4 regions of the Micromonospora sp. NPDC005413 genome follow, and region 1 is predicted to be linked to each of the others. Evidence: riboswitches for the same ligand, from Rfam matches in the RefSeq annotation. Region 1 holds a riboswitch; each other region holds the start of a gene.
What was found. Region 1 has a riboswitch for S-adenosylmethionine ahead of ABZS37_RS06915 (ABC transporter substrate-binding protein). Riboswitches for the same ligand answer to the same signal wherever they lie in the genome.
Positions count from the first base shown of each region.

Region 2: linked by a shared signal. The riboswitch ahead of thrC (threonine synthase) and the one ahead of ABZS37_RS06915 (ABC transporter substrate-binding protein) in region 1 are both predicted to bind S-adenosylmethionine.
Region 3: linked by a shared signal. The riboswitch ahead of ABZS37_RS23140 (hypothetical protein) and the one ahead of ABZS37_RS06915 (ABC transporter substrate-binding protein) in region 1 are both predicted to bind S-adenosylmethionine.
Region 4: linked by a shared signal. The riboswitch ahead of ABZS37_RS10530 (aminotransferase class V-fold PLP-dependent enzyme) and the one ahead of ABZS37_RS06915 (ABC transporter substrate-binding protein) in region 1 are both predicted to bind S-adenosylmethionine.

Region 1 covers NZ_JBEXEV010000003.1:241,063-244,233, forward strand. Annotated here, with positions in the region: gene ABZS37_RS06910 (amino acid transporter) at 1-914, shown strand, start outside; SAM riboswitch class IV at 1,001-1,112, shown strand; gene ABZS37_RS06915 (ABC transporter substrate-binding protein) at 1,388-2,275, shown strand; gene ABZS37_RS06920 (amino acid ABC transporter permease) at 2,321-3,100, shown strand; gene ABZS37_RS06925 (amino acid ABC transporter ATP-binding protein) at 3,097-3,171, shown strand, end outside.
Region 2 covers NZ_JBEXEV010000006.1:97,225-100,395, reverse strand. Annotated here, with positions in the region: gene ABZS37_RS10625 (DoxX family protein) at 176-625, shown strand; gene ABZS37_RS10620 (metalloregulator ArsR/SmtB family transcription factor) at 915-1,175, opposite strand; gene ABZS37_RS10615 (hypothetical protein) at 1,199-1,711, shown strand; SAM riboswitch class I at 1,779-1,914, shown strand; gene thrC (threonine synthase) at 1,925-3,171, shown strand, end outside.
Region 3 covers NZ_JBEXEV010000025.1:42,221-45,391, reverse strand. Annotated here, with positions in the region: gene ABZS37_RS23145 (hypothetical protein) at 1-919, opposite strand, end outside; gene ABZS37_RS23140 (hypothetical protein) at 1,094-1,696, opposite strand; SAM riboswitch class IV at 1,724-1,844, opposite strand; gene ABZS37_RS23135 (serine/threonine-protein kinase) at 1,928-3,171, opposite strand, start outside.
Region 4 covers NZ_JBEXEV010000006.1:76,094-79,264, forward strand. Annotated here, with positions in the region: gene ABZS37_RS10520 (hypothetical protein) at 1-71, shown strand, start outside; gene ABZS37_RS10525 (PrsW family intramembrane metalloprotease) at 125-1,603, opposite strand; SAM riboswitch class IV at 1,627-1,747, shown strand; gene ABZS37_RS10530 (aminotransferase class V-fold PLP-dependent enzyme) at 1,818-3,068, shown strand; gene ABZS37_RS10535 (FUSC family protein) at 3,089-3,171, opposite strand, start outside.

The DNA.
Region 1 (3,171 bases):
TCTGGTTCGCCGGGGCGTCGGCGATGGCCGGTCTGCTCAATCTCGTACCGCGTTACCTGCCCCGCTACGGCATGGCGCCGACCTGGGCGCGGGCCATCCGGCCGCTGGTGCTGGTGTTCACCACGGTGGCGTTCCTGATCACGGTCGTCTTCCGGGCCAGCGTCGACGCGCAGGGCGGCGCGTACGCCACCGGGGTTCTGGTGTTGATCACCTCGGCGGCGACAGCGGTGACCCTCGCGGCACGGCGGCGCGGGCAGCGGGGGCGCACGGTCGCGTTCGGGACCATCGCTGTGGTGTTCGTCTACACCACAGCGGCGAACGTGGTGCAACGTCCCGACGGTGTGAAGATCGCCGCCTGCTTCATCGGTGGGATGATCGTGGTGTCGGTGCTGTCGCGGGTGATGCGGGCCTTCGAGCTGCGGGTCGACCGGGTCGACTTCGACCCGGTCGCGACGGCGTTCATCGCCGAGCGGAGCGAGCGTCGGATCCGCCTCATCGCGCACGAGCCGGAGCGGCGCGACCTCACCGAGTACCGCGACAAGCTCGCCCAGACGGTGGCGGACAACGACTTCCCCGACGACAGCGACGTCATCTTCGTCGAGGTGCAGGTCACCGACCCGTCGGACTTCGAGACCGGCCTGCTGGTGCGCGGCAGCGTGGCGCACGACCGCTTCCCGGTGCTCAGGCTTGCCAGCTCCTCGGTGCCGAACGCGCTGGCCGCCATGCTGCTGGAGATCCGCAACCGCAGCCGGCGGCGCCCACACATCTACTTCGAGTGGACCGAGGGCGGCCCGACCCGCAACGTCCTGCGCTACCTGGCGTTCGGGCAGGGCGAGATCGCCTCGGTCACCCGGGAGATCCTGCGCCGCCAGGAGCCCGACCAGACGCGCCGCCCGCACGTGCACGCCGGTTGACCTGCGGGCCGCGCGTCGGGCGCGGACGGTGAGCGTGGTCATATCGACTGGACGATCGACGGACCTCTGCTGCTAGTCTCGGCGCAGGTCATGAGTGCCAGCGCAAAGCCCCGGCTCGCTGGCCGGCAACCCTCCTCCGCGGTGGGGTGCCCCGGGTGAAGACCAGGCACCGGCACGACGTCGGTGCAAGCGTGGCCTGGCACCCAGGTCAGCACAGACCCGGGAGAGCCATGCGCATCCTCAGCACCGCCCCACCGACCGACGTCGCGGAACTCCCCGCCGGTTGGCCTTCGCCCGCACTGACCCGGCGACGGCACGTGGACATGATGCGAATGTGCAGCGCCGCCTGTCGTCGCGGCACCGCGCACTAGCGCACCCCTCTTCCCGAAACCTCCCCAGCGGTACGCCCATCGGGCGCACCGTCGGCGGCGCACGCCCGTGCGCGCCGAGACGCAACCCTTTCGGAGACACCCGTGCGATTCCTTCCTGCCCTGACCCGCGCCGCTGCCCTGGGCGCGGCCACGATCCTGGCCGCCACCGCGCTCACCGCCTGCGGCGGGGACAGCTCGTCCGACACCACCGCCAACCCGTACGGCCTGGCCCAGCCGGGCGTGCTGCGCGCCGGCACGCTGACCGACGCACCGCCGAACGTGTACCTCAAGGACGGCACGTTCACCGGCTTCGACAACGACCTGCTGACCGCGGTGGCCGGGAAGCTCGGCCTGAAGGTCGAGTTCGTCGGCACCGACTTCTCCGCGCTGCTCTCCCAGGTCAACAACCGCAAGTTCGACGTTGGCAGCTCCTCGATCACCATCACGGAGGCGCGGAAGAAGACCGTCGACTTCGGCAACGGCTACGACTTCGGCTACTTCGGCCTGGACGTCCCGGCCGGCTCGCCGATCACCGGCTTCGACCAGCTCGCCGGCAAGCGGGTCGTGGTGGTCCAGGGCACCGTCCAGGACGACTACGCCACGGGCAAGCAGCTCGACCCGGTGCGGGTGCCGGACTACAACGGCGCGATCAACCAGCTCAAGGCCGGCACGGCCGACGCGTGGATCGCTCCGGCGGAGATCGGCGAGAAGTCGGCCGCCGACAGCAAGGGCAAGATCACCGTGGCGGCCAAGCAGCTCAGCCCGGCACCGACCGCGTACGCCGTCGCCAAGGGCAGCGACAAGCTGCGGGAGGCGCTGAACAAGGGTCTCGACGAGGTCATCGCGGACGGCACCTGGAGCCGGTTGCAGGCGCAGTACTACCCGGGCCGGCCGGTCCCGGAGGACTTCAAGCCGGGCAGCGGCACGGTGGCCGTGCCGTCGGCGTCCGCGTCGACTGTGCCGTCGGCGTCCGCGTCGACCGCGTCCTGAGACGTACCCGGTGACGAGCGAGCAGGGCGGTAGGAGAGGCGACCGATGGATCCGTTGAGCACCATGTGGGAGACCTTCTTCGACTGGGACGCGATGCGCGAGGCGCTGCCCGAGATGCTGACCGTCGGGTTGCCCAACACGCTGATCCTGGCGGTCTCCGCCGCCCTGCTCGGCTCGGTGCTGGGCCTGCTGCTCGCCGTCGCCGGCATCTCCCGCAGCCGGTGGCTGCGCTGGCCGGCGCGGGTCTACACCGACGTGTTCCGGGGGCTACCGGCCGCGGCGACGATCCTGCTGATCGGCGTCGGGCTGGCCCCACTGGGCATGCGGGTCTGGGGACCGGACCCCTACCCGCTGGGGATCCTGGCGCTGTCGCTCATCGCGGCGGCGTACATCGGGGAGATCTTCCGCTCCGGCATCCAGTCGGTGGAGGCCGCCCAGTTGGAGGGAGCTCGCGCTCTCGGCTTCTCCTGGGCCGACGCGATGCGGCTGGTGATCATTCCGCAGGGCATCCGGCGGGTGCTGCCGGCCTGGGTGAACCAGCTCATCGCGCTGATCAAGGACTCCAGCCTGGTCTACTTCCTCGGCCTGGTGGCCAGCCAGCGGGAGCTGTTCCGGATCGGGCAGGACTACGCGGCCACCACCGGCAACGAGTCCGCGCTGCTGCTGGCCGGGCTCTTCTACCTGGCGCTGACCGTGCCGCTGACGCACGTCGTCAACTGGATCGACCGGCGGCTGCGCCACGGTCGGCCCACCGCCGCACCGGCCGACGAGGACGACGACGACACCGCGCCGGCGCTGCCCGCCGCGACGGAAGGGAACCGATGACGACCACCGGCACGACCACCTCGGTCAGCCTCGACGTCCGCGACGTGCACCTCGCCTTCGGGCCGAACCGG
Region 2 (3,171 bases), on a different contig from region 1:
GCGTGGGCGCAGCTGAGGGCATCGCCCCCCGCATTGTCACCGGGCTGCTCGTCGCCACGGGTGCAGCCCTGGCATGTTCCGACCGGGGATTTTCCCACTAGCAAGGAATTAATGAACTTCAATGGATTCATGCTTCACCATGGGTATGTATCGATCCCTATCCATGGAGGTTTCCATGAACGTCTCTCGGCTCGGCGGGCCGACCCTGTCCCTGTTCCGCATCGTGACCGGCCTGCTGTTTACGTTGCACGGACTGTCCTCGATCTTCGGGTTGTTCGGCGGCAACCCGATGACCGGCACGGCAATACCCTTCGGCGCCTGGCCGGGCTGGTGGGCCGCGCTGATCCAACTGGTCTGTGGCGTGCTCGTGCTGGCCGGGCTCTTCACCCGGCCCGCCGCGCTTCTCGCGTCCGGCTCGATGGCGTACGCCTACTTCGTGGTGCACCAGCCGGAGGGCCTGCTGCCGCAGCACAACGGAGGTGAGCTGGCAGCGCTCTTCTGCTGGTCGTTCCTGCTGGTCGCGACGCTCGGCCCGGGTGCCTGGGCGCTCGACACGCTGCTCGCCCGGCGTCGCGTCGACACTCCATCGGCATCGGTGGCCGAGCCCAGCCCGGTATCCGTCTGACTGTACGCGCACCGCGCGTCGCCGGAGCCTCGACGAGGCGGTTCCGGCGGCGCGTCCGCTCAGGGGTTGCACGAAGGTCGAGGTACGGATGTCGCCGCTCCCAGCCCCGCCCTTCGATGATGTCGTAAACGATTCAGCTCCAAAGCGTGCGCCGGTCGCCGGCCGAACCGCGGCGTACCGCGCACCGGCTGTCGGTGCTGGTGGACGAGGACGGCCCGTTGGCGGCGGCGCACCTCGCGGCACCCGCCCAGCACGAGGGCCGCAGCCGGCGAACGACGGCGGCGGGGCGTCAGGCTGAGGTGCGCGTGCTGAGGACCGCATCCAGGAGGCCGGGGTAGAGACGGTCCAGCTCGTCGCGGCGGAGCCGGACCAGACGGCTGGTGCCGGCGGCCCGGGTGCGGGTCAGGCCGGCCTCGCGCAGCACCTTGAGGTGGTGACTGCGGGTCGCCTTGGAGACGCCGAACTCGAAGGTGCTGCAGGCGAACTCACCACCCTCGGCGAGCGCCCGGACGATCTGTAGCCGCACGTCGTCGGCGAGTGCGGCCAGCACGGTGGTGCCGGGGGGTCGAAGTGGTGGTGCTCGGTGTGGTCGGCTTCGCCGGCTTCAACCTGCTCACCAGCCTGGCGCTCGCACACGCCGCCCCGCAGCAGATCGCCCTCTTCGTGGCCACCACCCCGGTGATCACCCAACTGGTCCGCTGGGCCCGCGACGGCGTACGCCCAAAGCCCCTCCTGCTGGCCCTCTCGCTGGTGGCGCTCCTCGGAGTCGGCCTTGTGATCACCCGCGGAAGTCTGGCCGGACTCGGCCAGTTCGGCCTCGGCGGGCTGATGATGATCGGTGCGGTGGTCGGTTGGGGCATCTACACCCACGGTGCCAGCCGGTTCGGCACCTGGTCGCCTCTGCGCTTCACCACGCTGACCGCGCTCGCTGGGACTGCGGCCATGCTGACCGCGAGCATCGGCGCCGACGCCGTCGGGTGGCAGCACGCGCCGGCCGTCGCCGACGTCGTGGCGGTCGCCCCGCAATTGGCGTACGCCACGATCGGTGGCGCGGTGATCGACCCGGCGGCGGTGAGCGTCCGCTGACCCACGCACTGGGATCTGCGGTGGAGGTCGCCGCCGACGGTGCCTAGACTCGACGGCACAACTGAATACCTCATCCAGAGGGGCTGAGGGATACGGCCCGACGACGCCCCGGCAACCACCCCGCGCGCTCACCGCTGAGCGACCCGCGGGGCAGGTGCCAATTCCGTCCCCGCCGCACCGTGCGATGCGGGGAAAGATGAGAGGACCCTCGACATGACGTCGACGCTCGCCGCCTCCGGCATCGACACCTCCGCCAGCCCCGCTCGCGCCCTGGTCTGCCGTGCCTGCTCGGCCCGCTATCCGCTGGCCGCCCAGCACGCCTGCTACGAGTGTTTCGGCCCGCTGGAGGTCGACTACGACGCCGCCGTGCTGGCCACGGTCACCCGGGAGCAGATCGAGGCCGGCCCGAACAACATCTGGCGGTACGCCGCGCTGCTGCCCGCCGGTCAGGACCCGGCCACCCGGGTCACCCTCGACCCGGGGCTCACCCCGCTGGTGGCGGCCCCGCACCTCGCCGCCGAGCTGGGCATCACCGCGCCGCTCTGGGTCAAGGACGACAGCGCCAACCCCACCCACTCGTTCAAGGACCGGGTCGTCTCGGTGGCGCTCACCGCCGCGAAGGCGCTCGGCTTCGCCCGGTTCGCCTGCGCGTCGACCGGCAACCTGGCCAACTCGGTGGCCGCACACGCCGCCCGCGCCGGGGTGCCCTCGGTGGTCTTCATCCCCAGCGACCTGGAACAGGGCAAGGTGATCACCACGGCCGTCTACGGCGGCGAGCTGGTCGCCATCGACGGCTCGTACGACGATGTGAACCGGCTCTGCGGCGAGCTGGTGGAAACCGACGAGTTCGAGGACACGGCGTTCGTCAACGTCAACGTCCGGCCGTACTACGCGGAGGGCTCCAAGACGCTCGGCTACGAGGTGGCCGAACAGCTCGGCTGGCGGATCCCCGCACAGGTGGTCATCCCGATGGCCAGCGGTGAGCTGCTCACCAAGATCGACAAGGCGTTCACCGAGCTGGTCGAGATCGGCCTGGTGGAGGCGCCAGCCGCCGGCTGGAAGGTCTTCGGCGCCCAGTCGGCCGGCTGCAACCCCATCGCCACCGCCCTGCACGCCGACACCGACACGATCACCCCGGTCAAGCCCACCGGCATCGCCAAGTCACTTAACATCGGCGACCCGGCCGCTGGCCTCTACGCCCTGGAAGCGGTCCGCCGCACCGGCGGCTGGATGGAGTACGCCGACGACGACGAGATCCGCGCCGGCATCCGCGATCTGGCCCGCACCACCGGCGTCTTCGCCGAGACCGCAGGCGGGGTCACCGTGGCGGTGCTGCGCAAGCTGGTCGAGTCCGGTCGGCTCGACCCGACGGCGGAGACCGTCGTGTTCAACACCGGCGAGGGCCTGAAGACCATCGACGCGGTAGCCGGCCAGGTCGGCCCCACCCACCACATCAAGCC
Region 3 (3,171 bases), on a different contig from region 1:
GCAGCTGATGGAAGGCCACACGTTCCTCCCTTAGATCAACGGGCCGGCCCGCCAACTCAGCCAGGAGTTCCGGTAGGCGCCACGTCGTCAGGTGTGCGTAGCGGGCGTTGTAGACGCCGACGGCTTCGATGGCGAACTCGTCAGGAAAGTCCAGCAGTACGTAGCCGAGCAGCTGCATGATGGTCGGCGCTTCCAATGCTGACCGCCGCGTCCCATCGCGGCGCTTGCTGCCGAGGCCCGTCTTGAGTTCGAGCAGCAGACCTGCGGCGATCAGGTCGGCGTCGGCGTTCATCAGCGATGATCCGGCGAAGGTCGGCCCGAGGGCCCAAGCGCCATGCCGCGCCGACAGGGACGGCAGGAGGCTCCGCTCGGCGAAGGCGCGCAGAGCCTGGAGCTCGTCGAGGGCCGCGGATGGGGCGAGATCAAGTAGCTTCTCGGCGGTGATGGACCTTGGGGCCAGGGCCATCAACGGGGATCCGGGTGTCGGACCGACCCGGTACAGGTCGGTGAGGAGCGCCAGCGCCCAGCAGGCCCGGGCAACGAGTCGATGGTCGGCTTCGCTGCCTGCGGCCGGCCCGGTGAACCGGGAGGTCCCCATGCTGTCGCCGCTTTGGAGGTAATTCAGCGTGCGTGCCAGTTCGTGGACCGCGTGCCGGAGCGGGGGAGTGCGCGCGCCGAGCAGCGCCAAGCGCAGGTCCGGCCTGGGATGCACCATGAAGCGCACCATCCAGTCGAAGGCCGAGCCGATGGTGCCAGGGTTCGCCTGACTCCCAGGCACGACAAGGGAGCCCACGGATTCCCGATACCGTGCCTGCAGGGCCTGCCAGCGGCCGAACCGCTCCTGAATGAACAATCTCGCTGGCGAGGCTCTGTTGCTCAATGCCACGGTCAGCGCCGGCCAACCACTGATGATGGTCATGCTTCGACCACTGGGCACCGACGTCGCTGCCCGCTACTGTCCATCATGGCCGGATGCTATCGAACGGCGTGGCATCCGAGCTGCCCGTTATCACCGGACCGTCGATGGGCGATGACCAGCCGGCTGCTGTTGGCGAGATCGGTTACCACCAACAGCAGCCGGCTGGACTGGCGATCAACGAGCGGTGGCCAAGAATTCGTTCTGCGCCTGCCGGAGGCTGCTGAGGTCGTTGGGGACGGGCATGACGCCGTAGCGCTCGAAAGCGTCGACGCTTGCTCCGAGCGAGGGCGGCCACCGTCGCTGCCACTCGACCAGCGGCACACTTGGTCCGACTGGGCGTAGTGGCTCGGCGAGCCGGTCGAACTCCACCTGCTGCCACTCGCGCAGCTCGTTACCACGCCGCGCGGAAGCCACCAGCGAGGCGGCGACCACGGTGGTCGTGGCCGTCTGCGGTTGGACCACGTCGCCGTTCATGATCGAGTGCCGGCCCAGCGGCAGTGCGGCGCGGTGGCCGTACCATTCGCCGACGACCTGCGAGACGTGTCGGCAGCTTTCGCAGGCCAGCCACGACCACCGGGTTCGGGTGGTCACGGTCTCTCGGACGCACAACAGGCACAGGGCGAGGTCACTGGGGATGTCCTGGCCCTGCCACTGCCGCTCCCACTCCGGTGTACGTGGCTGGCAGCGGCACCGCTGTTCGCGCGGGGCACCGTCGCGGAGGTGCCCGCAGGTCAGGCAGACCGCGAAAGCGGCCAGGTCCAGCTCTTCGAATGGCACGGTGAACTCGCTCTCCGGTGCCCGAGGCACCCGCTCTTGCCGTACCGCAGCTTGCGGTCGGCCTGGTCTTCCCCCGGGGGCACCGTGCGCGGGTGGCGCGGTTGCCGGGTCAGCAAGCCGGGAGGCTTGACGCTGACCACTCTTGACGCCCAGGAAGCATAGAGATCATCGAGGCCGGGAGCAACCCCGGCCAACACGCGGGGGAGACCTGAGCAGACGGCGGTGGCGGAACTATCCGTCGGCGGCGAGTCGGAGCCGAGCAAGCAGGTCGGCGACTTCCCGGGTCAGCTCATGGTCTGGGCCGTAGACCACGCAGAGGTCGTCGTGCAGCGGTTGCAGCTCGTCCGCGGCCTCGGCGGGCTTGTCTTCGGAGACCAGCAGTATGCCGATGTTGAAACGTAGGTCGAGAGCCGTGGGGGAGACGTCGCCGGAGGCGGCACGTACGTGCGTCAGCACCTGCCGGAACTGGCGCAGGGCTGTAGTGGCCTGGCCGAGTTCCGCCCGGCAATGGGCTGCCTGCCGGAGGCATTCCAAGGCGTCCTCGCTGGTGGGGCCAGCGGTACGGGTGTACGCGGCGGCGAGGGCGTCGAACTCCGGCAGCGCGCGCCGGAAGTCCCCGCCGATGATGAGAATGGCCGCTCGCCGTGATCGCAGAACGAGCACGCGTGGACTTTCAGCACCGAGCGCCTCGCTGGCGGGGCCGATCACGCCCTCGAGCACCTCGGCAGCCTGGGCGAACCGTTCGTCGTCCAGCAGCTCATCGGATTGGGCAACGGCGGCCTTGATCGCGTCTCGAACCTCGGTCCGCAGAATCGCCGCCGGATCGGCGCTCGACGTGCCACTGCGCGGCGCCGGGACGACGGGGTCGGGCGCGGGCCGGCGTCGGGGCGCGTTGGGTCGGCGGTACACCAGCGTTGGGTCGGGCATGGTGCTGCTCGCGCGCTCGGAGGCGGGCGGTGCCGCTCCGGGTAGGGGCAGGAAGGGCAGCAGCCGCTCGTAGACGTCGTAGGCGTCCGTCGGCCGGTCCTCTGGGGCCTTGGCCAGCAGATCGAGGACCAGTTCCTCGATCGCGACGGGCACCTCGGGGCGGAGCGTCCGCAGAGGTGGTGGTGGCTCGGTGACGTGCTGGTGCCACAGTTCGAAGTCGCTGCCGCCGGCGAAGACCCGCTGCCCGGCGAGGAGTTCGTGCAGGACGCAGCCCAGGGCGTATAGGTCGCTCTGTGGCGTGACCTGTGCGTTCTGGATCTGCTCGGGCGGCATGTAGTGGTGAGTGCCGAGGGCGCTGCCGGTTGCGGTGAGGCGGGTGACGTCGGTGCGCAGGATGGCGGCGATGCCGAAGTCGAGGAGCTTGATCGCCCCATCCGCGGTGACCAGCACGTTGTCGGGTTTGAGGTCGCGGTGCACGACGGGGATGGCGTGGGCGTGGGAGAGGACGGTGCAGATCTGCGCGGCGATAGCGGCTGCCCAGGTGACCG
Region 4 (3,171 bases), on a different contig from region 1:
AGGCGATCGGTGCCGCGCTGATCGCGATGTTCCAGGGCTTCGGTGATTTCCTCACCACCCTGATGACCTGAGCCGCAACCCTGATGACCTGAGCCGCAAGCCGCCAGCAGTAAGCCGCCAGCCGTCAGGGGTGACCGGGCGGCCAGGGCGCCCCCGGCCGCAGGCCGGGCCAGCCGGGCGGGGCGTAGCCCATCGGAGGCGGAGCAGGGGCCAGCACCACCGGGATCGGCACCACCGGCTCGTCCGGCGCGGCGACCGGACGCTGGGTCCCGTCCGGGAAGCGCAGGTGGTAGCGGCTGCCGTCCCAGACCCCGACCGGGGCCTGCGGGTCCCGACCCACGAAGAACGACCGGTACGCGCTGATCGCGTCCAGCAACTCACGCTCCTCGCGGGCGGTCCGCTCCTGATCGGCGGGTTTGCGGTCCAGGCCGCGCAGTGTCCCGTCGCGCAGCAGGGCCAGCCGGGTGGCGGCGAACTGGTAGCCGCGCATCGCCCGCGCCCCGGCGTCCCCAGCCACCCGCCGGGCCCAACTGCGGGCCGCGTGTCGTCTGCCGAGGCTGCTCAGGGCGGCCACCTCGGGCGGGCTCAGCCAGCCGGCGCGTACGTAGTCCGGCAGTGTCCGCTCCGTGAGCCGCCCCTCCCAGGCGCGCAGCCACACCGCGAGCCCCACCATGCCGAAGAAGACCGGCACCATCAGGCCCAGGAAGCCGTACAGCATGATCACTGCCTCGCCGGTGGCCTGGGTCAGCGTGGGCAGCAGGTTCCACGTGCCGTGCAGCATCATCGCCAGCAGCAGGCCGCCGATCGGGGCGAGCACCCGGACCCGCCGGTCTGCCGTCCGGGCCGCGATGCCCAGCCCCACACCGGTCATCGAGGTGAAAAGCGGGTGGGCGAACCCGAACAGCAGGATCCGTACGATGAAGATCGCGATGACCTGCTGCGCGCCGGTCGCCGGGCCGTACCGGTCGGCGCCGGCCGCAAAGCCGTACCCGCCCAGGTAGAGGATGTTCTCCACCATGGCGAAGCCGACGGCGGAGAGCCCGCAGTAGACCAGGCCGTCGGTGATCCCGGACCACTCCCGGCGGCGGAACACCAGCAGCAGGATCGGGCCCAGGGCCTTGGTCAGCTCCTCGATGAACGGCGCGACCAGCACCCCGGTGAGCGCGGACGGCAGGCCCCAGTCGGCGAAGCGGTTGGCGGCGAACTCGTTCACCGTGAGCGAGGCGGCCGTGGAGACGAACGCCCCCCAGGCGAAGCAGAAGATCAAATACTTGAGCGGCTCCGGTTCGTACCGGTCCAGCCAGAGGAAGCAGGCGACCAGCACCGGCACCGGCAGGATGGCGGCGACCACCCCGATCAGCAGGGCTTGCAGGCCGAGCGACTGGCCCAGCGTGAAGACCATGAACACCGCGCAGGCGGCGATGAACAGCACCACCCCGGCCAGCACCAGGAACCGCCGCCAGCCCAGTCGGCGCAGCGGCATCCGGGGCGCCTCGCCGACGGGCGGGGCTGCGGGTGCGGGCGACGACGGCAGCGGTGAACCGGGCGGGGTGTCGGCCATGCGGTCAGCGTAGCCATCCATTGCCGGCTGGTCCGCTCGCATCCACAGCCGCTATGCTGCTGGCTGGTCACGAGCGCCAGCATCAAGCCCCGGCTTGCTGGCCGGCAACCCTCGTCGAGTTCGCGGTGGGGTGCCCCGGGTGATGACCGGGCCCAGCCCGATCGGTGCGCTGGGCAAGCGCGGACCCCGTCCCGACTGTGCACCCGGGGTCCCTGACCCCGGAGGTTCCGGCGTGTCCGTCACCCTCGTTCCCTCGCTGCCCACCCGCTTCGACACCGCGCCCGCAGCGGCTTCGTCGCGGCCGCTCGACGTCCTCGGCGTACCGGGCGAGATCAACCTGGACTACGCGGCGAGCGCGCCGTGCGCGCGGGCCGCCGCCGACGCGGTGGCTGAGCTGCTGCCCTGGTACGCCAGCGTGCACCGTGGCGCGGGAGCGTTGTCCCGGCGCTGCACCCTGGAATACGAGCAGGCCCGGCAGACGGTCGGCGACTTCTTCGGCGCCCGCGCCGACGATCACGTGATCTTCACCCGCAACACCACTGACGCGCTCAACCTGCTGGCCCGGGCGCTGCCCGCCGGCACGACCGTGGTCACTTTCGCCGGCGAGCATCACGCGAACCTGCTGCCCTGGCCGCGCGGCTCCGTCCGGCTCCCGGTGCCCACCGGCCCGGACGGGGCGGTACGCGACCTCGCCGCCGCCCTCACCGAGCTGCGCCGGGGCAGCAGCCCGGCGCTGCCGGTGCTGGTCGCGGTGACCGGTGCGAGCAACGTGACCGGCGAGCGGTGGCCGGTCGCCGAGTTGGCCCGGGTGGCCCACCGGCATGGGGCCCGGATCGTGCTCGACGCCGCGCAACTCGCCCCGCACGCCCCGGTCGACCTGCTCACGCTCGACGTCGACTACCTGGCCGTGTCCGGCCACAAGCTGTACGCGCCGTTCGGTGCGGGGGTGCTGATCGGCCGCGCGGACTGGCTGGACGCCGCCCCGCCGTACCTGGCCGGTGGCGGCGCCACCAGCAACGTCGGGCCAGCCACGCACGACGTGACCTGGGCGACCGGCACGGCACGGCACGAGGGCGGCACCCCGAACCTGCTCGGCGCGGTGGCACTGGCCGCGGTGTGCGCGGCGCTCGACGAGGCGGACCGGGCCGCGCTGGCCGCCCACGAGCAGGCGCTGCTGGCCCGACTGCGGACCGGCATCGCCGCCCTGCCGCACGTGGTGGAGTTGCGCACCTTCGGCCCGGACGCGCCGCGCGTCGGCATCGTCTCGTTCGTGGTCGCCGGGTGGGATTCCGCCGACGTCGCCACACGGCTGGCCGCCGAGCACCGGATCGGCGTACGCGACGGGCTGTTCTGCGCCCACCCGCTGGCCCGGCGCCTGCTCACCGAGGCGGCGGGGCGAACCGGCCGACGGGACCTGCCGCCCACCGCGTTGCGCGCCAGCATCGGCCTGGGCAGCACCGTCGCTCAGGTGGACCGGCTGCTCGCCGCGCTCGCCACCTTGGGCTGAGTTGGGATGAGGCGCCCCGGTCAGCCGACCGGTGGGGCGGTGGGCGGCTTCGGCGGCTCGCCCGGCTCGGCCGGTTCACCGACCGGCCGCTCCTGCTCCCCGA